Regions from separate parts of the Nitratireductor kimnyeongensis genome, predicted to be linked through region 3. Evidence: riboswitches for the same ligand, from Rfam matches in the RefSeq annotation. Region 3 holds a riboswitch; each other region holds the start of a gene.
What was found. Region 3 has a riboswitch for cobalamin ahead of KW403_RS09500 (LLM class flavin-dependent oxidoreductase). Riboswitches for the same ligand answer to the same signal wherever they lie in the genome.
Positions count from the first base shown of each region.

Region 1: another riboswitch for cobalamin. It lies ahead of cobW (cobalamin biosynthesis protein CobW); the one in region 3 lies ahead of KW403_RS09500 (LLM class flavin-dependent oxidoreductase).
Region 2: another riboswitch for cobalamin. It lies ahead of KW403_RS02210 (TonB-dependent receptor plug domain-containing protein); the one in region 3 lies ahead of KW403_RS09500 (LLM class flavin-dependent oxidoreductase).

Region 1 is NZ_CP078144.1:80,163-88,229, forward strand. Features, by position in the region: gene cobO (cob(I)yrinic acid a,c-diamide adenosyltransferase) at 1-75, opposite strand, end outside; gene cobU (bifunctional adenosylcobinamide kinase/adenosylcobinamide-phosphate guanylyltransferase) at 77-589, opposite strand; gene KW403_RS18445 (HupE/UreJ family protein) at 605-1,225, opposite strand; cobalamin riboswitch at 1,261-1,459, opposite strand; cobalamin riboswitch at 1,520-1,721, shown strand; gene cobW (cobalamin biosynthesis protein CobW) at 1,895-2,932, shown strand; gene cobN (cobaltochelatase subunit CobN) at 2,937-6,272, shown strand; gene cobG (precorrin-3B synthase) at 6,269-7,456, shown strand; gene KW403_RS18465 (precorrin-8X methylmutase) at 7,457-8,067, shown strand, end outside.
Region 2 is NZ_CP078143.1:475,607-483,673, reverse strand. Features, by position in the region: gene KW403_RS02230 (S8 family serine peptidase) at 1-321, shown strand, start outside; gene KW403_RS02225 (ABC transporter ATP-binding protein) at 318-1,103, opposite strand; gene KW403_RS02220 (FecCD family ABC transporter permease) at 1,103-2,083, opposite strand; gene KW403_RS02215 (ABC transporter substrate-binding protein) at 2,080-2,949, opposite strand; gene KW403_RS02210 (TonB-dependent receptor plug domain-containing protein) at 2,949-4,802, opposite strand; cobalamin riboswitch at 4,929-5,137, opposite strand; gene KW403_RS02205 (ABC transporter substrate-binding protein) at 5,425-7,077, shown strand; gene KW403_RS02200 (ABC transporter permease) at 7,164-8,067, shown strand, end outside.
Region 3 is NZ_CP078143.1:1,992,058-2,000,124, reverse strand. Features, by position in the region: gene KW403_RS09510 (FecCD family ABC transporter permease) at 1-702, opposite strand, end outside; gene KW403_RS09505 (ABC transporter substrate-binding protein) at 724-1,713, opposite strand; gene KW403_RS09500 (LLM class flavin-dependent oxidoreductase) at 1,710-2,768, opposite strand; cobalamin riboswitch at 2,927-3,124, opposite strand; gene KW403_RS09495 (LysR substrate-binding domain-containing protein) at 3,449-4,378, opposite strand; gene KW403_RS09490 (ABC transporter substrate-binding protein) at 4,488-5,537, shown strand; gene KW403_RS09485 (ABC transporter ATP-binding protein) at 5,653-6,744, shown strand; gene KW403_RS09480 (ABC transporter permease) at 6,741-7,601, shown strand; gene KW403_RS09475 (ABC transporter permease) at 7,598-8,067, shown strand, end outside.

The DNA of each region.
Region 1 (8,067 bases), on a different replicon from region 3:
GGCATCCTGAACCGCCTTGCGCTTTTCCATCTTTGCCTTGTGGCGCTCGGCCTCGTTTTCGTCGATCTCTCGCATGTCACTTCACTTTCATGGGCAGGCCGGCAACCACCAGCGTGACGCTGTTGGCAGCGGCAGCGATCTTCTGGTTCAGGAACCCCGCCTCGTCGCGGAAACGGCGTCCGAGCGGGGTTTCGGGCACGATGCCGAAGCCGACTTCATTGGAAACGAGAACCGTGGTTCCCTTTCTCGCGGCAAGGACTGCAAGCAGTCTCTCGGCGGCAGGTTGCAGCTCGTGGTTGTTCAGCATGAGATTGCTGAGCCACAGGGTCAGGCAATCAACGAGCACCGTCTCGCGGGCCGGCAGTTTTTCAAGCACATCCGGCAGGTCGAGCGGGGCGTCGTGCGTCTGCCACGCCACCGCCCCCTCGCGCCGCGCACGGTGCATGGCGATGCGCTCGCGCATCTCGTCATCGAAGGCCTGCGCCGTGGCGATGTAATGCCAGGGCGCTGGTGCGGCCTCGATCAGCCTCTCGGCATGACGGCTCTTGCCGGAGCGCGCGCCGCCCAGAACGAAATGAAGCGATCGCATCGCTATTTCGCCGGCTCAGCCGACAAGATGCCCGGCAAGGAAGGTCACGCCAACGCCAAGGATGGCGGCACCGGCAAGCCGAGGCTGCGTGGCCTCGACAGCCCAGCCGCGCGACCGGACCAGAAAATAGGCGCCAAGCGCGATGGCGCTCTGGATTGCAGCGAGGCCGGCGAGATAGGCGATCAGCGGTGTCTCCTCGCTGCCGACGATGGCCTCGCCGAAGGCATAGCCATGAAACACGCCGACCACCAGAAACATCGCGAAAACGAGCATGTGGTTTTCCACCGCCCGGCCGCGCGCCAGCAGCCAGCCGCCGGCAAGAACGCTTGCCGCGATGATGATTTCCGCCGCCGGCAGATCGAGCAGCATCAGGTGCAGACCGACGCCGATCAGCGAACCGGCGACGAAGAGAAGCGGCGCGAAAAGGCTCATGCCGGCTACAGCGGCAATGAGGCCGGCAGCGACGATAAAGGCCAGATGATCGAGCCCGATCACGGGATGCGCCAGACCCGAAACCAGTCCCTCATAGAGGGTCGTGGGCGTTTGCCCGTCCATGGCGTGATGGGCCTGAGCGCTGGTTGCGAAGAGCGTTGAAAAAACGAATGCGGAAAAAATGCGTGCGATACGCGCGGTCATGTCCGGTCCTTTCCCCTCCACCCGAGGGATACGGTGTTTCTTTCATGCTGTCGGCAGGTTTCCTGGCTCACGGGTCGCAGCGTTTTCCAGCCTTCCCAAGGCAAAAAGCCTCAGTGGCGATCAGGAAAATGCTCACCGCTTACAGTTGCGGGGGCAGCCATGGCCTTGGCGCTTGAGCGCCGCACTATGTTCCCTCTGGTCCGCTTGCGCGGAACCGTCAGCGGCTCGACCATACAGGAGTCGTCTCTCCCGGCAAACGCTTTCTTCACGCATTGACAGACGTGCCGGGCGAGCCATAAATGCGTGGCAGACGGTCCTTCTTCCGCAAAGAAGAGGGCTAAGAGGGAATGCGGTGCGGGCCTTGCCCAATGCCGCAGCTGTCCCCGCAACTGTAAGCGGAGAGCGCACCTGACACGCCACTGGGGCAACGCCCTGGGAAGGCTGGAGAGCGCAGCGACCCGTGAGCCAGGAAACCTGCCGTCTGAAAATGAAATCCTGACCGCCTGGCGGGTGTCCCGGGCAAGGAGTGTGCATTGTGATTGCCGATTGCGCCTCTGCGCGCCTTCTCTCTGCCATTCATGGCGACCTTGCCCGAACGCGGCCTGAAAGGGCTGGCGTCTCCCTCGCCCGCATCCCCGCATTCACCACACTCCCTCTGAAGGATATCCCATGACCACGAGCTTCAATCGTGTGCCCTGCACCGTCGTGACCGGCTTTCTCGGTGCCGGCAAGACAACACTCATCCGCAATGTGCTGGAAAACACCAAGGGCAAGCGGCTTGCCATCATCGTCAACGAGTTCGGCGATGCGGGCGTCGATGGCGAGGTGCTGAAAAACTGCGGGCTCGACAATTGCCCCGAGGAAAACGTGCTGGAACTGGCCAATGGCTGCATCTGCTGCACCGTGGCTGATGACTTTGTGCCCGCCCTCGACCAGATCCTCGCCCGCGAGCCGAAGGTGGATCACATCCTGATCGAGACCTCGGGCCTGGCGTTGCCCAAGCCGCTGGTGCAGGCCTTCCAGTGGCCAGCGATCAAGAACCGCGTCACCGTCGATGGGGTCATCGCCGTGGTGGACGGGCCGGCACTTGCCGACGGTCAGGTGGCGAGCGACATGGATGCGCTCGCCGCGCAGCGCGCCGCCGATGATTCGCTCGACCATGACGATCCGGTGGAAGAAGTGTTTGACGATCAGGTGGCCTGCGCCGATCTGATCGTCTTGTCCAAGAGCGACCTTCTGGACGCGGAAGGCAACGAGCGCGCCCGCGCCCGCATCGAAGACCATCTGTCGCGCAATGTGCAGATCGTGCCGAGCGCCCATGGCAAGGTGGATCCGGCCCTGCTGCTGGGCCTCGGTCTCGCCGTCGAAGACGATATCGAGAATCGCAAGACGCATCACGACGATGCGCATGACCACGAGCATGACGATTTCGACACGTTCATTGTCGATCTGCCGCCGGTGCTGCGCCCCGAAGATCTGGAGGCGCGTGTCAACGCGGCGGTGGGAACCGGCGAGGTTCTGCGCCTCAAGGGATTTGCCCATGTGAAGGGCAAGCCCATGCGCCTGCAGGTGCAGGCTGTGGGTCCGCGCGTCTCGCACCACTATGACCGCCCGTGGAAGGCCGGCGAAGCCGCCGAAACGCGGCTCGTCGTAATCGGTCTCAAGGGCATTGACCGCGCGCGCATCGAAAGCCTTCTGACGGCCTGACCCGATGCACATTCTCGCCACCACCACCGCCTCACTCGACGACCTGATCGAACCTGTCGATCTGCAACAGTCGCCGGCGGACATGGTGGCGCTGTCCTTCACCGACAGCGATCTGGCGGGGATCGCCTCCGCGTGGCAGACAGATCGCGAGGCTCTGCCCTCGCTGCGCCTAGCTGCCTTGCGTGATCTCAGACACCCCATGTCGGTTGATCTGTGGATCGACAACACGGCAGCGCACGCCCGCACCATTCTGGTGCGGGTGCTGGGCGGCTATGAGTGGTGGCGCTATGGCTGCGACCGGCTGGCGGAGCTTGCGCGAGACAAGGGCATCGCGCTGGCACTGTTACCCGGCGAATGCCATCAGGACGACCCGCGCCTTGCCGAGCGTTCCACCATTTCGGCTGAAGCGCGCGCGGCGCTGCTTGCCTGCTTCCGTGAGGGCGGACCGGACAATATGCGCGCGCTGACCATGCAGATGGCGCGCCTTGCGGGGCGGGAGATCGATACGCCGGAGGCCAAACCTGTCGCCAAAGCCGGCTTCTATGCGCCGGGCCATGGCATCGTGGAAGCTTCGTTTTTCTCCGCCGCGAAGCCCGGCAGGGCAATCGTCCCCATTCTCTTCTACCGCTCCATGCTGCTTGCCAGCGATGTCGCGCCCATCGACGCGCTGGTGGAGGCGCTTGAGGAACAGGGTGTTTGCGCCGTGCCGGTGTTCGTTTCCAGCCTGCGCGACCCCCTTGCCGCCGATTTCGTGCGTGACGCCGTGGAGACGTTGAAGCCTCAGGCGCTCATCACTGCGACGGCCTTTTCCAGCGGCGCGGAACCCGGCGAGAAAACGCTGTTCGACCGGTTTGGCGTGCCGGTTTTTCAGGTGGTCACAGCAACCACGCGGCGCGAGGCGTGGCAGGAAGGGCAGCGCGGTCTGGCACCCGCCGACCTTGCCATGCATGTGGTGCTGCCGGAACTCGATGGCCGGCTAATGGCGGGGGCAATTTCCTTCAAGGACGAGGCGGCGCTGGATGAAGGGCTTTCCTTCGGCGTGCAGCGTAACCGGCCAGAACCCGCGCGCATAAGGCAGGTCGCGGCGAGGATCGCCGCGCATCTGAGGCTTGCCCGAACGCCAAAACCCGAGCGCCGCATCGTCATCCTGATCCCGGATTATCCGAGCGCGCCGGGCCGAACCGGATATGCGGTGGGTCTCGACGTGCCGTCGAGCGTGCTCGCCATGCTGCACGATCTTGGCGAAGCGGGGTATGCGATTTCCGGCGTTCCGGAGACACCCCGCGCGCTCATGCAGCGCCTCGAAAAGCCTTCGGAATCGCTTTCGCTGGATGAATACCGGCGGGCCTTCGATGCGCTGCCCGAAGAAGCACGCGAGACGCTGCTCGCCACCTGGGGACCGGCCGAACACGATGCGGAGGATGGCGTCTTTCCGTTCCGCGCGGCGCGGTTTGGAAATGTCATCGTGGCGCTTGCGCCGGACCGGGGGCGCTCGGCAGACCGGCGCGTGGACTATCACGACCCGGCGCTTGCACCGCGCCATGCACTTGTCGCCTTCGGTCACTGGATGCGCGAAAAACTTGGCGCCCACGCGCTGATCCATGTGGGCGCGCATGGCACGCTGGAATGGTTGCCCGGCAAGACCGTCGCGCTGACGGAAACCTGTTTTCCCGAAATCGTGGCCGGCGCACTGCCGGTGGTCTATCCCTTCATCGTCAGCAATCCGGGCGAGGCGGCGCAGGCCAAGCGCCGCATCGGCGCGGTCACGCTTGGGCATCTGACGCCGCCGCTGGCGGGTGCCGGGCTTTCGCCCGACCAGCAGGAACTGGAGCGGCTGGTGGATGAATATGCGCAGGCCGACGGTCTGGACCGCCGCCGTCGCGACCGGCTGGCGCAGCTGATCGTGGAAACCGCCGAGCGCACCGGTCTCACCCGCGATGCGGGCGTGGAGGATACGGGCGACACGGACGCAACGCTGATTGAGATCGACGCCTGGCTCTGCGATCTGAAAGATTTTGCCATCAAGGACGGGCTGCATATCTATGGCCGAGGCAGCGGCATGGATGAAGCGCCCGAACGCCGCGCCTGCGCTGAAAGCGAAAAGCGAGCGCTTCTGGCAGCCCTCGATGGCTGGCACATCGCGCCCGGCCCCTCCGGCGCGCCGGCGCGGGGACGCACCGATGTTTTGCCGACAGGTCGCAACATCTTCACCGCCGACCCGCGCACGCTTCCCACGCCAACCGCAACCGCGCTTGGCAAAATGGCGGCGGATGAGGCCGTGCGCGGCTATTTGCAGGAGCATGGCGACTGGCCGCGCTCGCTGGTGATCGACCTGTGGGGCAGCGCCAGCCTGCGCACCGGCGGCGAGGAAATCGCGCAGGGGCTCGCACTGATGGGCTGTCGGCCGCAATGGGATCAGGCGACGGGCCGTGTGACGGGCATCGAAGTGCTGCCGCCGGCCAGCCTTGGCCGTCCGCGCATCGATGTGACGTGGCGCATTTCCGGCCTGTTCCGCGACATGTTCCCCACCCAGATTGCGCTGCTCGATACGGCGGTTGCCACCGTGGCCGCGCGCGACGAGGACGACAGCGAGAACCCGCTTGCCGCTGCCGCGCGCGTGGCCGGCAAGGCTCCGGCGCGCATTTTCGGCTCCGCTCCCGGCACCTATGGCGCGGGGCCGGAAGAAAAGCTCGCGCGCGGCAATTGGCAGGAGCGCGCCGAGCTGGGCGAAGCCTATCTCGCCGCCGGTGCCTTTGCCTTCGGCGGTGCGGAGGGCGAAGGCCGACTGGAAGACGGCGCTTTTGCACGGCAGGTGGCCGATGCCGACATGCTCATCCACACCGGCGACGATGCCGGGCGCGACATTCTCGAAGGCTCGGCGGATGTGGCCTTTATCGGCGGGTTCGCGGCGGCGGTGGAAGCGCTGGGCGGTAAGGCCGATCTTGTGGTGCTCGATACGACCGATCCGGAGCGCCCGCGCGCCCGCTCGCTGGCGCAGGCCATTGCGCGTACCGTGCGTGCCCGTGCCGTCAATCCGCGCTTCATCGAAGGGCAGTTGCGCCATGGCCCGCGTGGTGCTGCGGAACTGACGGAAACGGTGGACCGGTTGATCGGCTTCGCTGAAACCACGGATGCGGTTTCGGGCAGCCTGATCGATGCCGTGTTCGACGCCTATCTCGGCGATGATCGTGTGCGTGATTTTCTTCTGGCGGAAAATCCCGCCGCCGCGCATGCGATGGCGGAACGGTTTCACGCCGCCCGCAAACGCGGACTGTGGCACCCTCGCCGCAATTCCGTCGATGCAGACCTGGCCGCACTTCTGGCGGAGGCGACGGCATGACGATGCGGCGCGGCGCATGCCCCACACTCTCCGCCCCCATGGAAACCGGCGACGGGCTGCTCGCCCGGATTGCACCGGCCCATGGCGCGCTCACGCCCGAGAAGCTGGCGGGCATCGCCAAAGCGGCGGGTCGCCACGGCAACGGCATTCTGGAAGTGACCGCGCGCGGCAAATTGCAGATCCGCGGACTGACGGCCCAAAGCACGCCCCTGTTTGCCACGGAAATCACCGCGCTGGAGCTCGGTCCCGTCGATGGCTTTGCGGTGGAGACCGCACCGCTGGCCCCTCCTCCTCCGCTTGCGAAGCGCATCAATGCGCAGATGGCCGAGCGTGATTATGCTGCGCTGCTCGCGCCAAAAGTGTCCGTCACGGTCGATTGCGGCGGCGCACTGCATCTCGACGCGATCAGCGCCGACATAAAGCTCATCATGGCTGACGACGGGCAATGGCTGATCGGCATCGGCGGCAATGGCGCGACGGCGCATTGGCTGGGCAAGGGCGATGAGCAGGCGGTGGGCGCTGCGGCGCTTGCGGCGCTTGATCTGCTGGCGCAGACCGGCGGACGCGCACGCGATTTCACGCAGGCGCAGAAGGATGCGCTCCGGGCGGGGCTTGAGCCGGCCGTGCAACATCCTGCACGGGCTGACAGCGCGCCGGTTGGTCTGTTCGCGCTGAAAGACGGGGAAAACGCGCTGGGCATCGCCCTGCCCTTCGGCCAGATTTCAGCGGAAGCGCTTGCCGCGCTCTGCGAGGCTGTATCCGATGCAAGCGAAATCCGCCTCGCGCCGCGCCACGGCCTGTTGGTGATCGGGCTTGATGAGCCCCGGCAGGAAAAGCTGCCGCGTGCGGCTGAGGCTCTTGGCTTTGTCACGGACGCGCATGATCCCCGCCTCTTCATAGCCGCCTGCGCCGGGGCGCCGGCCTGCGCTTCGGCGCGGTTCGACGCCAAGGCGCTTGCCGCCGAGGCGGCTGCGGCGGGTCTGCCCGATGGCCCGTTCCGCCTTCACCTTTCGGCCTGCGAAAAAGGATGCGCCCAGCCCTCCGGGCCGGTTGTGAACCTGATCGCGGTTGAAGGTGGCTGCACCCTTTCCTCCGTTGGCGCAAAACCTTCCGAGCGCCTTCGCACCTTTCTCACAGAGCGTGGCGAGACGCTGCGCGCCGCCCTTCTTCGAAAGACAGGCTGAATGCAAGAAACCGAGTACATACGCGACGGCAACGCCATTTACGAAAAGTCGTTCGCAATCATCCGCGCCGAGACCGATCTCGCGCGTTTCAGCGCGCAAGAGGCCGATGTCGCCATCCGCATGATCCACGCCTGCGGGCTTGTCGAGGCGGCGGAGCATTTCGTCTTTTCCCAAGGGTTCGTGGCGGCAGGCCGCGCGGCGCTGAAATCCGGAGCGCCGATCCTGTGCGATGCGGAGATGGTGGCGCGCGGCGTGACCCGCACACGGCTGCCCGCCGAAAACGATGTGATCTGCACCCTGCGCGATGCGCGCACGCCGGAGCTTGCGCAAAAACTTGGCAACACGCGTTCCGCCGCCGCGCTGGAACTGTGGCGCGAGCACATGGAAGGCGCGGTGGTGGCCATCGGCAATGCGCCGACCGCACTCTTCTACCTGCTCGACATGCTGCGCGCCGGCGCGCCGAAACCTGCCGCCATCATCGGCATGCCGGTCGGCTTCGTCGGCGCGATGGAATCGAAGGAAGCGCTCGCCGAAAGCGGGCTTGGCATTCCCTTCGCCATCGTGCGCGGCCGCATGGGTGGCAGCGCCATGACGGCAGCGGCGATCAACGC
Region 2 (8,067 bases), 1.5 Mb from region 3:
GTAACGGCGACGGATGTGCACGACCAGGTGCTGGGCAAGGCCAATCGCGGTCGCTATATTGATCTTTCCGCGCCGGGTGTGAACGTGGTAGCGCCTATTCCCGGTGGCATGGATGTCGTCACGGGCACATCTTTTGCCGCTGCAATCGTCTCAGGTGCGATTGCCAATCTAATTCATGCCGGCGAGGACGCCGAACCAAAGTTGCTTGCGCAACTGTTGCGGACGACGGCGGTGGACTTGGGCACACCGGGACGCGATGATGATTTCGGCGATGGACTGCTGAACGCGCGGGCGGCGATGCAAGGACGCACGGCCAATTAGCTGGCCGTAGAAACCTTTTTGAGTCCAGTTGGCGCGATGATCAAGCCCTGATCGTCCTGTGCGCGATGGGCTGTTACGCCATAAATCATCGCAAGGTTTTCATCTGAGAGCACGGTTTCCGGGCCTCCGAGTGCCGCCAGCCTTCCTTCGTCGAGAAGCATGACCTTGTCACACCAGCGGGCGGCCAGTGTCAGATCGTGGAGTGAAACCAGCACGGTTCTTCCCTCGACAGCGAGCCGTTTCAGCGATTGCATCAGCGTGATCTGGTGCGCTACATCAAGACCGGAGGCTGGCTCATCGGCCATGAGGAGCGGTGTGTCCTGCGCGATTGCACGCGCCATCAGGACTCGGGCCTGCTCGCCGCCGGAAAGTTCGGTGGCGACCCGATGGGCAAGGGATGCAATATCTGCCATCGTCATGGCGCGGGCGATAGCGGCTTCGTCCCGGGCGTTCGGGCGCTGGCCGAAAGCGCGCCATGGCAGACGTCCGAGTGCCACGAGATCGCGCACGGGAAGACGCCAGCCGATGGTTCTCTGCTGCGGCAGGTAGGCGATGAGTCGGGCGCGCGCCGCAGGGCCGATGGTTGCAAGATCGTGTTCGCCAAGACGCATGGTGCCGACGGCCGCGATGTGCCGGTTGAGAGCGCGCATGAGCGTGGATTTACCGGCGCCATTCGGTCCGAGTAGACCGATCACCTGCCCAGGTTCAATGTCAAAACTGATGGCATCGAGGACCTGTCTGTTTCTGAGCGCCACGTTCAAATCTTTTACGTGAATGTCCATCACAGCATCTCCCGGCGGGCGCGAACGACGAGCCAAAGGAAAAAGGGCGCGCCGATCAACGCTGTCAGAACACCGACATTCAGCTCGCCGGCAGGCAAGATGATCCGCGCGGCGATGTCCGCGGCGAGAAGAAGTGAGGCGCCACCCAGACCAGCGGGTAAAAGAAGGCTGCTTGGCATTCGATTGGTGAGCGGTCGGATCAGGTGCGGAACGACCAGGCCGATGAAGCCGATCGTGCCGCTCACCGCCGTGGCCGCACCGACGGAGAGCGCGACACCGGTGACGATCATGAAGCGTGCGCGCGCCATGTCAATGCCGAGGCTGGAGGCCGCTTCCTCGCCCAGTGAGAGCGCATCGATGGCGCGGGCTGACAGCGCGATCAGGAACCAGCCCACAGCCATCAGCGGCAAGGCGATGACAACAAACTCCATGGAACGGTCCTTGAGAGACCCAAGAAGCCAGAAGATCATCTCGTAGGAGGCAAAGGGGTTGGGCGACAGGTTGAGAACAAGCGAGGTCAGCGCTCCCGCGAGGCTCGAAAGCGCAACGCCTGCCAGAATGAGAGTCAGCGTCGACCCTTGGCGCGCGGCGATCGCAAGCAGGATGAGAACTGCGAGGAGTGCGCCGAACAGCGCGCCGGCGGGCAGGGCGTAGAGCGAGCTTCCGGCGAGGCCCGAGTAAAACACCAGCACCGCTCCTAGCGCTGCCATAGAGGACACGCCGATCACGCCGGGTTCCGCCAGCGGATTGCGCAGAAACCCTTGCAAGACCGCGCCGGATAGCCCCAGTGACATGCCGATGGCGAGACCGAGCAGGGCGCGTGGCAGGCGGATTTCGCGCATTATGATGCCCGTTGCCTCTCCACCGCCGGCAAAAAGGCCGGCAATGCTGTCTCCAATGGACAGCTCAGCGGGGCCGACCAACAGCGACAAGGCGAAGAGAGCGAGAGCAAGGGTCGTCAGTGAAATTGAAAGCTTCATTGTGTGGCGCTCCCGGGGCAGGGGGCGATCTCGGCACGAAGTGCTACCAGTGCCCTGACGGCTTCTATAACCGAGGGTGTGCCGCAGGATAGCGAACCCTCCGGTACGAATGCGCCGATGCGCGTATCCGGGAGAGCCGCAATTGCGGGATGGCGTGGCACATATTCGCCGAGCGTCGGTGCCGTGTGTCCCACGTTGACGTTTATGACATCAGGTTGGGCGGTGATTACCTGCTCCAGTGGGAAGGGGGCAACGCCGACGATATCCATCTCCGCGGCAAGATTGGCAAAGCCGGCAGCCCGGATAACGGAATCGGCCAGCGTACCGCGTCCAGAGGCGATGCCGTTCTGGTCATAGGCGATCATGGTCGGGGCTTTGCCGCATTGGCCGGCGGCAATCGCTTCGAGCTCGCGGGTAAAATCGTCTGCTATGGTTTCAGCTCTTTTTTCTTGCCCGATGAGTGCTCCCATGCGCCGGACTTCACCGGGAATGGTTTCAAGTGTTTGCGCGAAGGAAAATTCCTCGACATGAAAGCCGAGACGTTTCAGCATCGCGGTGGTGTTGTGCAATGAGTAAGTGCCGGTGACGATCAGGTCGGGATTTTCCAGAAACACTTCTTCTGCAAGCCCGTGATTGACCGGGTATCTTTGCGCTTTCTCATGCAGCATGGAAAGGCTCGGCTCGCGCGCAAGGAAGGAGACAGAAACAAGCTGATCCGGTTCTGCCAATGTCATGGCAAGCTGGTCAGTGCACAGATTGAGCGACATGACACGTTTTGGCGAGGCGGAGACCGGCACGACAAGCAGTGCGCCGACCAAAAGTACGAGGCCGGAAAGGCGGGGGAGACGTTTCCGGCGCTTCAGCATCAGGGAGCGAACTTTGCACGGAATCCGGCGAAGACGCCGAAGCCGGGTGTGCCGTAACCCTGAACGACTTCGTAGTTCTGATCGAGCAGGTTTTCGCCTCGCAGATAGAGCTCCGTGTTTTTGTTCGGTTTGTAGGCGATTTTCGCGTTCAGAAGAACGTAATCATTAAGCTCCGAGCGCGGGCCGTCGACATAACCGTCCACCGTATCGAGAGCGATTTTCGCTGTCGCTCCGATTTCCCAGCGTTCGGCCGGACGGATCGTGGCGCCGAGGGCGATGTCGTGCTTCGGGATTCGGACTTCCCGCAGTCCGTCAGTCTGTGTTGCTTTCGTGTAGGTGTAAGCGCCATGCAGGTCGAGCCAGTCGGTCGCCGCAATGGCAAAAGACGCCTCAACGCCGCGCGTTTTCACCACGCCGTCCGTCTGGATGTTCTGGAAGGTAACGGGATCGTAGCCAATAAAGTTATCGACATCGATCATGAAGAAGGTGAGGTCGGCGACGAGCCTGTCATCCAGAAAACGCTGTTCGACACCAATGTCAAAGCCGATGCTGGATTCAGGCTTCAGGTCGATATTGCCATAGAACGGTGCGTAGAGCTCATAGAGGCTCGGCGCGCGATAGCCCGTTCCGACCGACGAGTGGAAACGTGTTCCGGTGCTGGCAAATTCATAGGACCCGGTGGTGCGCCAGGATGTGTGTCCGCCGAAGGTGCTGTGTTCGTCGTGTCGGAGGCCCGCTGTCAAAGTCAGCGCGTCAAACGGGCTGTAGATCGCGTCGATCCAGCCGCCACCCATCGAAACGCTTTTATCGACACTTGCGGTAAGGGCGGTCTGACGCTCCCAATCAGCGCCGAAGTTCAGCGTCAATTCGGGAGAGATTTCCAGAGAACCGAGATAATCCAGCTTGTAGCGCAATCCGTCAAAGGTTGAGGTGGAACCGAAGCCGCTGGTGCTTTCGCGGGCAGTATCGGATATCTGCGCCGAAACCGTGTTGTTCAATTGACCGTCAAACAGAGAGAATTCGGCACCAACCCGCCCGGCAGCCTGTCGAAACGTGCTATTCGCCGGGCTGTCAGCGATGGGATACCCATCATCCGTCTCCGTTGAACCATTCAACAAAAGCCCGCTGGCGAAAACGGCTAGATCGTCGCTGATCTCGTATCGGCCGCTGAATGTCCCGGTCAGATTGGTGTACCCATCATCTTCAACACCGGATGATGCCATTGAAAAGCCATCGGTGGTGAAGCCAGATAGAGAAAGGCCAAACTCGCCGCGGTCGAAACCGCCCGTCAGCGTGTAGTTGCCAAAGCCGGTTTTGCGCGACCCGCCTTCGACATGAATGCCGTGTTCGATGCCCTGCGGAATGCCGCCAAGTGTCGAGAGATTGACCACGCCGGCCATCGCATCGGAGCCATAGAGCGTGCTCTGTGGGCCTTTCAAAACCTCGATCCGACCGATACTGCCGGAGAGGATATGACCGTAGGCGGATTGCACGGTCGGGCCCGTAACCTCCGAAATTTCGATGCCCTCGAAGAGGGTCTTTACATACTGCCCGCGGAGGCCGCGCATGATCAGCGTGGTGGTGTTGCCCGGACCGCCATTCGGGGAGAGATTGAGACCAGGCAATTGATTAAGATAATCCTGAACCAGCGGCAGGGACTGCTCCTCGATTTCCTTGCGCTCGATGATTTCCACCGTGGAGCCCACTTTCGCTGCCTCCGTTGGCGTGCGGCTGGGGGTGATGACCAGAGTGTCTAGCTCGAAATCCTCAGCCTGCGTGGTCAGCGCGGAGAAGCCGAGCAGCAGGCCGGCTGTTCCGGCCAGGATGGAGTTTCGGTGTCTGTTTGAAAGCATGCGTGTGCTCCAGGACCAGATTTTCAGGTTTGCTGGAGAGCGACAGACGCTTAAGTTCAGTCTCCCCGCCAGCGATGACTATCGTCACCACTGCGAGAAACACAGCCCCGGAAGCGTCCCGCATCCGGTCGGTGACGGCCTGAGGCAGGTTTCCTGGCTCGCGCTTCGTCGGCTTCCTCGCCTTCCCGGGACTTGCGCCCAGTGGCATTCGAGGAGCCTCAGCGCTCACAGTTGCGGGAGCAGCCACGGCTGCGGTTCATCAAAACGACCGTTCCGTGTTCCCTTTTCTCCGGCAGATGAACACCCGCCAAAGCACCTCAAGCGAACAATAACCGCTTATCAAGGGCAGAATTTAGCGTCAATCGCGACACCCGATTTGATTTGCAGGAACCAATGCGGCACGTGAGCGTTTTCAGCAAACGCGGTTCCAAACTTGTTGTAGAAGCGCCTGCCCATGTAACTTTTGCGGCGAGATTGTCGCAAATCCGTCATTGTATCTGTCGAAAAATCTGCAAAATCATGACCGCATCGCTCCTCGGATTTTGACATAAGGGGGCGGATAAGAAATGCTAACACGAACCAATATTCAAAAATGCCTATGTCCATGAATGGGAGTGCGTCGATGTCATTTTTCAAGAGCAATGGCGAGAAAGTGCCAGCCGGTGTTGCTGCCATGGCCGAGGAGGCGCGTGCCGGTCGGGTGGATCGGCGTGAATTTCTCGCGCTTGCAAGCGCGCTAGGCGCGTCAACGGTAGCCGCTTATGGAATGCTTGGCCTTGCAGCGCCAACACATGCCCTGGCCCAGGAGCCCAAGAAGGGTGGCACGCTGCGTGTCGCTATGTTCATCAAGGATCCGAAAGATCCACGCACGGCCGACTGGTCGGAGATTGCCAACGCCATGCGTCAGACGCTCGAGCCGTTGGTGAAGTACACCCGCGAGTTTACCTTTGAAGGCAAGCTTCTCGAGAGCTGGGAAGTCAATGAGGATGCGACCGAGTACATCCTCCATGTGCGGCCGGGTGTGACCTGGAACAACGGCGACGCCTTCACCGCCGACGATGTAATCTACAACTTCAACCGTTGGTGCGATCAGACAGTGGAGGGCAACTCGATGCCGGCCCGTATGGCGTCGCTGATCGATCCCGAGACCAAAAAGGCGCGTGAAGGCGCCATCGAAAAGGTCGACGATATGACGGTGAAGCTGAATCTTTCGGCGCCCGACATCTCGATAATCCCCGGTATGTCGGATTATCCGGCTCTTATCGTACACCCGAGTTTCGATGAAACTGGTCGCGATTTCGTTGCCAACCCCATCGGCACCGGTCCCTTTGAGCTCGTATCCTATGAAGTGGGCAACCGAGTGGAGCTCAAAAAACGTGAAGACGGCAAATGGTGGGGTGGCGAAGCCTATCTCGATGGTATCGAGTTCATCGACTACGGCACGGATCCGTCTGCGACCGTCAGCGCCTTTGAATCCGGAGAAATCCACACGAACTACGAGACCACCGCCGATTTCGTCGACATTCTGGATTCACTCGGCCTGGTGAAATCAGAGGTCACCACGGCGACAACCATCGTGGCGCGCACCAATGTCGACAATGCGCCCTATGATGACGAGAAGGTGCGCCGGGCGCTGCAGCGCGCCGTCGACAACACGACCGTGCTGGCGCTTGGCTACAACAATGCCGGCGAGGTGGCCGAGAACCACCATGTCTGCCCGATCCATCCCGAATATGCGGAGTTGCCGAAGCTCGAGCGCAATCTGGACGAGGCGAAGGCGCTCATGGAAGAGGCCGGCCAGATGGACCATGAGCACGAGCTCATCACCGTGGACGAGGACTGGCACAAGAACACGGGCGACGCCATCGCCGCCCAGTTGCGCGAGGCCGGCTTCAAGGTGAAGCGTACGGTGCTGCCGGGCTCCACCTTCTGGAACGACTGGACGAAGTATCCCTTCTCCATGACCAACTGGAATATGCGCCCGCTGGGCATTCAGGTGGTGGCACTCGCCTATCGCACCGGCGAGGCGTGGAACGAATCGGCCTATTCCAACCCGGAGCTCGACAAGCTGATCGAGGAGGCGCTGGCCATTCCCGATCCCGACAATCGCCGCGAGGTGATGAAGAAAATCGAGGAGATCATCCAGGGTTCGGGCATCATCCTTCAGCCCTATTGGCGCAAGCTCTACAACCATTCCGTGGAGGCCGTGAAAAATCACGGCATGCACCAGACGTTTGAGATCGATCTGGAAAAGGTCTGGCTCGACGAGGGCTGAGACTGAACAAAAAAAGGGGGGCCAGGAGGGCCCCCTTTTGCGCAGGCGATGAACAACAACCTCCGCAAACGGGGGAAGGGGACACTGTGCTTGGGTTTATCGTAAGACGTCTGGGCGTGATGGCATTGACGATGCTGTGCCTGACACTTGTTGTTTTCTTTCTGGTCAATCTGGAGCCCAACCTCAAAAAGCTCGCGATCAGCCAGCTCGACATGCGCTCCTCTGCCGAGGAACTGGAGAGTTGGCTACAAAAGAACGGCTACCGCCAGAACTTTTTTATGCGCTATGGCCAGTGGCTGGGCGTGGTTCAGAAGCAGCCTAACATCGATCCGGAAACCGGAGTATCTTCTCCACGGTTTTCCTATTGCGATGAACCCGCAGAACCTTATTACGGTGGCATTCTGCAGGGAGATTTCGGCTGCTCGACCAAGTTCAAGGTTCCTGTAGCAAAAAAGCTTTTCCCCGCACTTGGCGCCACCGGGATCCTGATGTTCTGGGTCATGGTGGTCATGGTTCCCGTGGCACTTCTCATCGGCGTCCTTGCGGGGATGCGGGAGGGGACGCGAACGGACCGAACGCTCTCCGTCGCCTCGATCGCGACCACGGCGACCCCGGAATATGTGTCCGGCGTGATCTTCGCGGTCATCTTCGCTTCATGGCTTGGCTGGTTGAACGGCTCTGCCGCGACAGCCACGCGACAGGGCATTTCCTTCTACAATTTCACCCTGCCAGTGATGACGATGGCGATTTACGGCATCGGCTATATAGCGCGCATGACACGTGCCTCCATGGTGGAGGTCATGACGCAGCAATATATCCGCACCGCCCGCCTCAAGGGGCTGGGCTTTCGCGCCGTGGTGATGAAGCATGCGCTCCGCAATGCGCTGATCGCCCCCTTCACTGTCATCATGCTGCAGTTTCCCTGGCTTTTGACGGGCGTTGTCATCGTCGAGGTGATGTTCCGCTATCAAGGGTTTGGCTTCACGCTGG
Region 3 (8,067 bases):
CCAGAACAGCACGCGGGAGGCAAGCTGAGGATCGGGGGACGTCAGCACGATCAGGCTTGTCAGTGCACTCAGGATTGCGCTCATCGCCACACCGGCCAGCACAAGCCGCGTCGGTGTCATGTGTCCGCCGGTTCGCGCGACCCAGAACACAGCGAAAAGCGTAACAAGTCCGCCCAGAAAGGCCGAAATGTGAAGTGTGAAAACACCGAAGCCCAAAAGTCCCCAACGCATCACCACCACCGCACCTGTCGCCGCACCGGACGAAACACCCAGAATGCTCGGACCCGCGAGCGGATTGCGGACAATGGACTGGATCGTCATGCCGGTAACCCCCAGGCTTGCGCCCACCAGAGCTGCAAGCACCACGCGCGGCATGCGGGTTTGGATAATGATCGTCTCGTGTACCGTACGCCAGTATGGGTCCACCAGATTATCGCCGAGAGCCAGATTTGCCAGAATGGCAATGGCCGTCCCGCCGGGAATATGCACCGAACCGAGCATCAACCCGGCGACGGCCACGCTCACAAGCAGCGCCGCCATCAGGAGAATGACCAGAGCGTAACCCGAAGCCCGGCCACCCAACGAGCGTGCGCCGGGCATGGGCCGGCTCTTCACCCGTTGGACGGGCGGCGCTGACTGAAGGACAGCCAACAAGGCTTCATGGCTGTCCGGATCGTTCTGTTTCGGAACAGGTGCATGCATGTTTCGGTTCCGCCCGGCCTGTTATTCGCCCATTCGGCCGGGGTGGAAGGCACGCGCCAGTTTCTCCACGGCGTCAATGGAACTGGGCCCCGGCTGTCCCCAGACGGAATCGATCGTGACAAACCTTTCGCCGGCAATGCCCGGCACGCCCTTCACGGACGGGTTGGTTTTCAGGATCTCGATCCGCCCCTTGCCGAGTTCACCCGCCGGATCTCCCACCACCTGCCCCCCAGCGGTTCCGGAGTAATAGACCACGATGTATTCCGGCATACGCTCGGCAATCTGTTCCCACGAAACTTGCCCATAACGGTTTGCCACTTCGCCAAAGATGTTTTCACCACCGGCCCGTGACACCACGTGCGACAGCATGGTGTTGCCGAGAACAGCACGGGGCGCCGATTCGCCACCGTTGAAGATGAACACCGGCATGGGCTCTACGCCTTCGAGCTTCTCTTCCACGGAGGAAAGGCGCTCCGTGATGTCGGCGATCAGCGCTTCGCCGCGCTCCCGAACGCCGAATATGGCCGCCATGGATCGGATCTCGTCATAGAGTTCATCAAAACCGAACTTTCCGAGATTGCAGCCTTCGGTGTTGAGCCGCGTTTTCATGCCCAGATCGTGCAACTGATCGCGCGTGTGCCGGCTCTCGCTGAACCCATCGGGATAGCCGGCATAAACAAAGTCAGCCTCCACCTCGATCAGCTGCTCCGTGGTGGCGACGAGCGGCGAGAGCACCGGAACCTGGTTATAGGCTTCCTCATATTGCGGGCTGATCTTCAGGTTTGCCATGTAGGAAGTGCCTGCCATGCGCTCCTCAAGCCCAAGGGCAAGCATCAGCTCCGTTGCATTGTTGCTGAGCGTCACGGCCCGCGCCGGTGGTGCCGCATAGACTGTTGTGACCCCGCAATTCTCATCCGTATAGGGAAAGCCGGCTTCGTCTGCGAACGCAGATGTCGAAATGATGAAAAGGCCTGCGGCAGCAATCGCGCAGAAGCCAGCAAATCGGTTCATGAAGAAACTCCTTGGAAAGCCGGCTCATAGGCGGCGTTGTCGGAATGGGGTGTAGAAGGGGATTGCCCTCCCAGATACGGGAGAACCTCCTTGGCAAAGAGTTCCATCCCCTGGAGCGCTACATCGTTGTTGATCAGGCCGTTGGCGCTGAAAAGGCAGCGTATGCTCTGCGATCCCGTGCGCGCGGAAAGCGCACACAATTGCGCATGGCAATCCTCAGGCGTTCCCGCGATGGTGAAATCGGCCAACATCACAGCGCGGCTGCGTGGCTCAGGCGGCTTGAGCCCGCGTGACGCGGCTCGTTCGGTGCGGCGCGCGTTCAGCTTTTCGAGCAGCGTGTCGACCCGGTCGTTGGCCTCCGCACGCGTCGGCGCGACCACCACGTATCGCGAAAGCGAGGAGGTTTCGAGGGTTGCGCGCGATGCGCCATGCCGTTTTAGAGCAGCGTGCAGCACGGGCAATTGCCGCGCCTCGTTCGGCTCGAGGCTGAGAAGCAGCGGAAAGCCGTTTCGCGCGGCGATGTCGACAGTTCCTTCCGATACGCCGGCAACATAGATGGGCGGATGCGGCTTCTGCACCGGTGGCGGCCCCACTGCGACGTTGGAGAATGTCCATGGGCCGCTATCGGCGGAGCAATGTGGTTTTGTCCACGCCTCAATCATGATTCTCAGCGCTTCGCTGAAACGCAAATGCGCCTCGTCACGGGCTATCTCCAGCGCGTTGAACGTCGAGGGTTCCGTGCCACGACCGATTCCAACATCCACGCGTCCGCCGCTTTGAAAATCGAGCTGTGCGATCTGCTCTGCCAGCAGGAGCGGGTGATAGAGTGGCAGGACGAGGATCGACGTGCCGAACCGCAAACGCTCTGTTCGCGCCAGAATATCCGCCCCCAGCATTAGCGTGGATGGATAGGGCAGCGTCTTGCGGGCAAAGTGGAACTCGTTGAACCAGATTCCGCCAAATCCAAGCGCATCGGCTCCTTCCACAAGGCGCATCAGCGCCTTATGATCGCCCAGCGTCCCTTCCCGGGCGAATCCAGCCAGATCAACGCGCATTCAAGCCACCCCCAGACACCAATTCACAAGATCGGGGATCACTTATATGAAATGGTATAACATATCGAGTCAAATCGAACGCGACATGGCGTTTCATCGCCGGCAAAGCCGTGCCTGCATGCATGCTGGTCCTCCTGCCGGCGCACCTCGTCCGGCGTTCATGGTCAATGCATGAGGCAGGTCTCCTGGCTCGCGGCTCGGACGTTCCCTCCGCCTTCCCGGCTCGCGCCAGTGGCATTGGAAAGAACTTGCCGCTTACAGTTGCGAGGGCAGCCCCGGAATTGATCCCCCAAGGGAGGTCGCACCGGGTTCCCTTTTCATCCGCAGGATGCGGAACCGCATGCATGAGCGACACTAAAGGCGAAGCGCGCGCTGCGCAACACGCTCAAACGTCGGGAGGATGCGGTTATCCCGCCATGGCTTGACAGCAAGGACACGCAGACACGCGCAAGCTGGTTGGGCTGATAGCCAAGCTGACGTGCGCTTTCCTGAACGCGATTGCGCACATCCTCGCTGCCGGAGTCATACCCGCGCAGAACCCTGCCAGCGGCGGTTCATACACCTGCCTGCCTCGCTACTTCAGCGGTCGCAATCTTGCGGCTTTCACCCTGTGTCACAGCGACCCTCCGGGCCCTCTACTTCGCACAGCCGCCGCGCCGGCATACCAACTCTTTCGTCAATCAGTTCCTGCATGCAGGAATGAGCGTTTGGGATATGTCGATCCTCGAAACCGCATCCCGTATGCGGTTGATCACCTCGCGTCCCACGAGCGGCAACTCATGCACGTGCGACGTGATCAGCCAGATGGACGTTTCAATGCGCTCGGCGAGCGGGCGGAAGACGACTCTGGGGTCCTGGGGCGCAACGAGGGCCAGACTGGAGATGATCGAGACGCCAAAACCGGCACTCACCATGGCGCAGGCGGCTTCCAGCATTTGAACCTCGGCAACCTCACGTGGACTGATCCCGATTGCGTGAAAGGCTTCATAGATTGCCGGGTAGGACATGTCGCTTCGCCCAAGTGCGATGAACGGGTCGTCGCACAGATCCCGCAGTGAAATTACCTGTTTACTGGCCAGAGAATGATCTGCCGGAAGCGCACAGATCATGGGCAACTGCGCGAAGGGTTCGCAGTGAAGCATGCTGTGGGTTGCGGGAACTAGCGAAAGGCCGAAATCGGCGGATCGCGTGAGCATCACATCCGCAATGCTGGGCGAGGTGCGCGTCAGAAGGGTAACCTTCAATCCCGTGTCACGGCCCAGCATGTCGGCCACGACACGCGGTATGAGCTGAAGGCCTATGGCCGGGAATCCGACAATCGTAAGCTGGCCCCGGTCGAATTCGCGAATCTCCCGAGCAGCCTTGTGTACCCGCAGAACGCCCGCCTCGAGCTTGGCCGTTTCCGTGTAGAGCACACGAGCCTCCGGTGTCGGGACAAGACGGCCGGTGTCGCGATTGAACAGCTGAATCTCGCAGGAATCCTCAAATAATTTCAGTAGCTTGCTGACGGCCGGCTGGCTGACATGCAGCGCCTCGGCAGCTTTTGTTACCGAACCGCTCGTCATGAATGCATTGAAGGTTTCAATCTGTCGGACATTGGTTTTGCGCATAGCAACAACATAACCTTTTGGAATATCAAGGGCAAATAATATGATTTGAAATTCAGATAATGTCTCCTTTGAATAGGCGCGCCACCGCACAAAAACAAAGGGGAAGACAATGAATAGGATTTGGCGATCGCTGGCGCATGGGATGCTGGCTGCGAGTTGCTCGGTCTTGGCCCCCGGGGCTGCACTGGCGCAGGAGAAGACGCTGACCGTCGGGGGGTATGGAGGGTCTTTCGAAACACTGATGAAGGAACTCATCATCCCTGAATTCGAAAGCCGACATGAGGTCAAGATCCAGTTCGTGCCAGGAAACTCCACGGAGAACCTTGCACGACTCCAAGCGCAGAAGGGCAATCAGGAGCTGGATGTTGTCATTCTTGACGACGGTCCGATGTATCAGGCCGACGCTCTCGGCTTCTGCGCGCCCATGGCATCTTCGACACCCGGAGATGACATTTATGACATCGCGAAGCTTGGGCCCAATTCGATCGGGATCGGCTTTGTGGCCACCGGCTTCACCTACAACACGGACTGGTTTGAACGCGAAGGTTGGGAGCCGCCGTCAAGCTGGATGGACCTGGCGGACGAGAAATACAGCCAGATCCTGTCCGTCCCGCCGATCTCGAACACATATGGCCTGCACACGCTTGTGATGATGGCGCGCCTGAATGGTGGCGGAGAGAAAGAGATCGATCCCGGCTTCAGCACCATGGCGGAAAAGGTCGCGCCCAACATCCTGGTGTTCGAGCCTTCATCCGGCAAGATGTCCGAGCTCTTCCAATCGGAGGAAATCGCCCTGTCGATCTGGGGTTCGGGCCGGACAAAGTCCCTTGCCGACACAGGCTTTCCGGCAAAGTTCGCTTATCCCAAGGAGGGCGCTGTCGCTCTTATGCTGGCTGCATGCCCGGTGGTCGAAAGCGACGTGACCGATCTTGCCAACGCCTTCGTTGACTTCCTGCTGGAACCGGAAATCCAGGTGCGCCTCGCCGATGCCATGGGCTCTGGTCCTGTGAACAAGAATGCTGAGCTACCAGACGAGTTGGCTGCTTCGCTTCCTTACGGGCCTGAGCAGATCGGCAAGCTGATTGCCGTCGACTGGGACACGATCAACCCAGCCCGCGAAGAGTGGACCAAGCGTTGGGCACGCGAAATCGAACGCTGATCGCAAACCTGGAAATCACCATGCCTATACCGGGCGAAGCTTCCAGTGCTGCTTCCTGGCGGACACCGGGCAGTTTCGCCCCCCTGGCCGACGCTGCCCTGCGGGCGTAGCGAAGATGGATCAACCAGCTTTCAATTACGGGCTGACAATGGCTTTTCTTGAGCTCCAAGCATTAAACAAGCGCTACAACGCAGTCGTCGCCGTCGAGGACTTCAATCTCAGCATCGAGCGCGGAGAGTTCGTTTCGCTCTTGGGACCCTCGGGATGCGGCAAGACGACCACGCTGCAGATGATCGCGGGCTTTACCCAACCCACCTCGGGCAAGATCATGCTGAACGGCCGTGATCTCGGCGCCGTCCCGGCGCGGAAGCGCGGGCTTGGCATCGTGTTTCAGACCTATGCCCTTTTTCCGCATATGACGGTCGAACAGAATGTCGGTTTCGGCCTGGAAATGCGCAATGTGCCTACCGACGAGCGGCGCCGGCGCGTTTCCGACGCACTCGATCTTGTTCACCTGTCACATCTGGGGGATCGTTTCCCACGCAATATGAGCGGCGGGCAGCGGCAACGTGTGGCGCTCGCCCGCGCGCTTGTCATCGAGCCGGAACTCCTTCTGCTCGATGAGCCGTTATCAAATCTCGACGCGAAGCTGCGCGAGGAAATGCAGCTCGAACTCCGCCGTATTCAACAGGAAGCCGGCGTCACCACTCTCCTCGTCACACACGACCAGTCGGAAGCCATGGCATTAAGCGACCGGGTCGCCGTCATGCAGAGCGGACGCCTTATTCAGGAGGACAGTCCGTTCGACGTCTATGAGAAGCCGGCGACGTCCTTTATCTCGACTTTTCTCGGCAAGACGAACAGCCTTCCGGCCGTTCTGCAGAGAACCGGCAAGACGATACAGATCATCATTGACGATGTTCGCCTACCGGGTCCCGAAACAGACCTGGCAGAAGGGCCTGTCGAGCTTTCACTTCGCCCAGAACGTATCGAATTGACGGATAAGGAGCGTGCCACCCTCTCCGGTGATGTGATCGAGCGGGTGTTCCTGGGTGATCACTGGCTTTTCCGGGTCGATACGCCCATAGGAAAACTGCTCGTCATGCAGCGCAATCTGGGGCGGCGCGAGGCCGGAATTGGTGAGCGCCTGCATCTCTCCTGGAAGCCGGAAGCCATGCGGCTACTACCGCGCGGAGAGGCCTCATGACGGTTTCAGGCAAAGCGACTCCGTGGTTCCTCAGCGCGCCGGCACTGACGCTCTTCGCGGCATTGCTTGTCACTCCATTGGCCATGACGTTCCTGCTCAGCTTCAACAGCTTCTCTTTCTACGGAGGCATAGAGAACACGTTTGGACTGGAGAACTACATCGAGGTGCTGAGCGACACCTATTTCTACGAGATCTTCGGTCGCACCTTTCTGATTGCCTTCATCACCACGGCCATCTGTGCCGTGCTCGGGCTGCCGGAGGCATACATTCTGTTTCGCATGAAGCCCGCTTGGCGCTCATTCATGCTGCTCATCGTGCTTGGTCCCCTTCTCATATCTGTTGTGGTGCGCACGCTGGGCTGGGCGATCCTGCTGGGCAACAAGGGGGTTATCAACGAATTCCTGCGTGACATCGGCCTTATCACTTCACCCATCCGCATGATGTACACGTCCACCGGGATTGTCGTCGCGCTGGTTCATGTCATGATCCCGTTCATGATCCTCGCCGTCTGGGCCGCGCTGCAGCGTCAGGATCCGGCCACCGAGCGGGCGGCGGAATCGCTTGGGGCGGGGCCATTCACGATTTTCATGCGCATCGTTCTGCCGCAGGCCATGCCTGGCGTTCTGTCCGGTTCGCTCATCGTGTTTTCGCTTTCGGCCAGCGCCTTCGCCACCCCGGCAGTGCTGGGTGGGCGGCGCGTGAAAATGGTTTCAACGACCGTCTATGACGAGTTTTTGAACACGCTCAACTGGCCGTTGGGCGCCGCCATTGCGATCCTGCTTCTGGTGTCGGTCCTGACCATCATGATCGCCTGGAACAAACTCGTGGAACGCCGCTATTCGGGAGTCTTCGAATGAACCGCAACGGCTTTTGGGCCCTCTGTTTCAATGCCCTCTTCGCACTGTTCATGATGGGCCCGCTCCTCGTGGTGATCGGGGTCTCCTTCACGCCCACGGGCTATCTGGAGTTCCCCCCGAGTGCGATTTCGTTTCGCTGGTTCAAAGCGATCCTCGACAATCCCGATTTCATCGATGCGGCCTGGATCAGCCTGGAGCTTGGACTGGCCTCGGCCACACTGTCGACGCTTCTTGCCGTGCCAGCGGCGCTCGCCATCGGGCGGGAGCGCTTCCGCGGGCGCGATGCATTGCAGGCGCTATTCCTTTCACCGCTCACCGTACCGACCGTGGTGCTTGGTGTCGCGTTCCTGCGCTTTCTGAGCCTGTTCGATATCAACGGCACTTTCTTGGGGCTCGTTTTGTGCCATGCGGTGATCGTTACGCCCTTCGTGCTGCGACTGGTGCTAGCCTCCGTCACGGGGGTCGA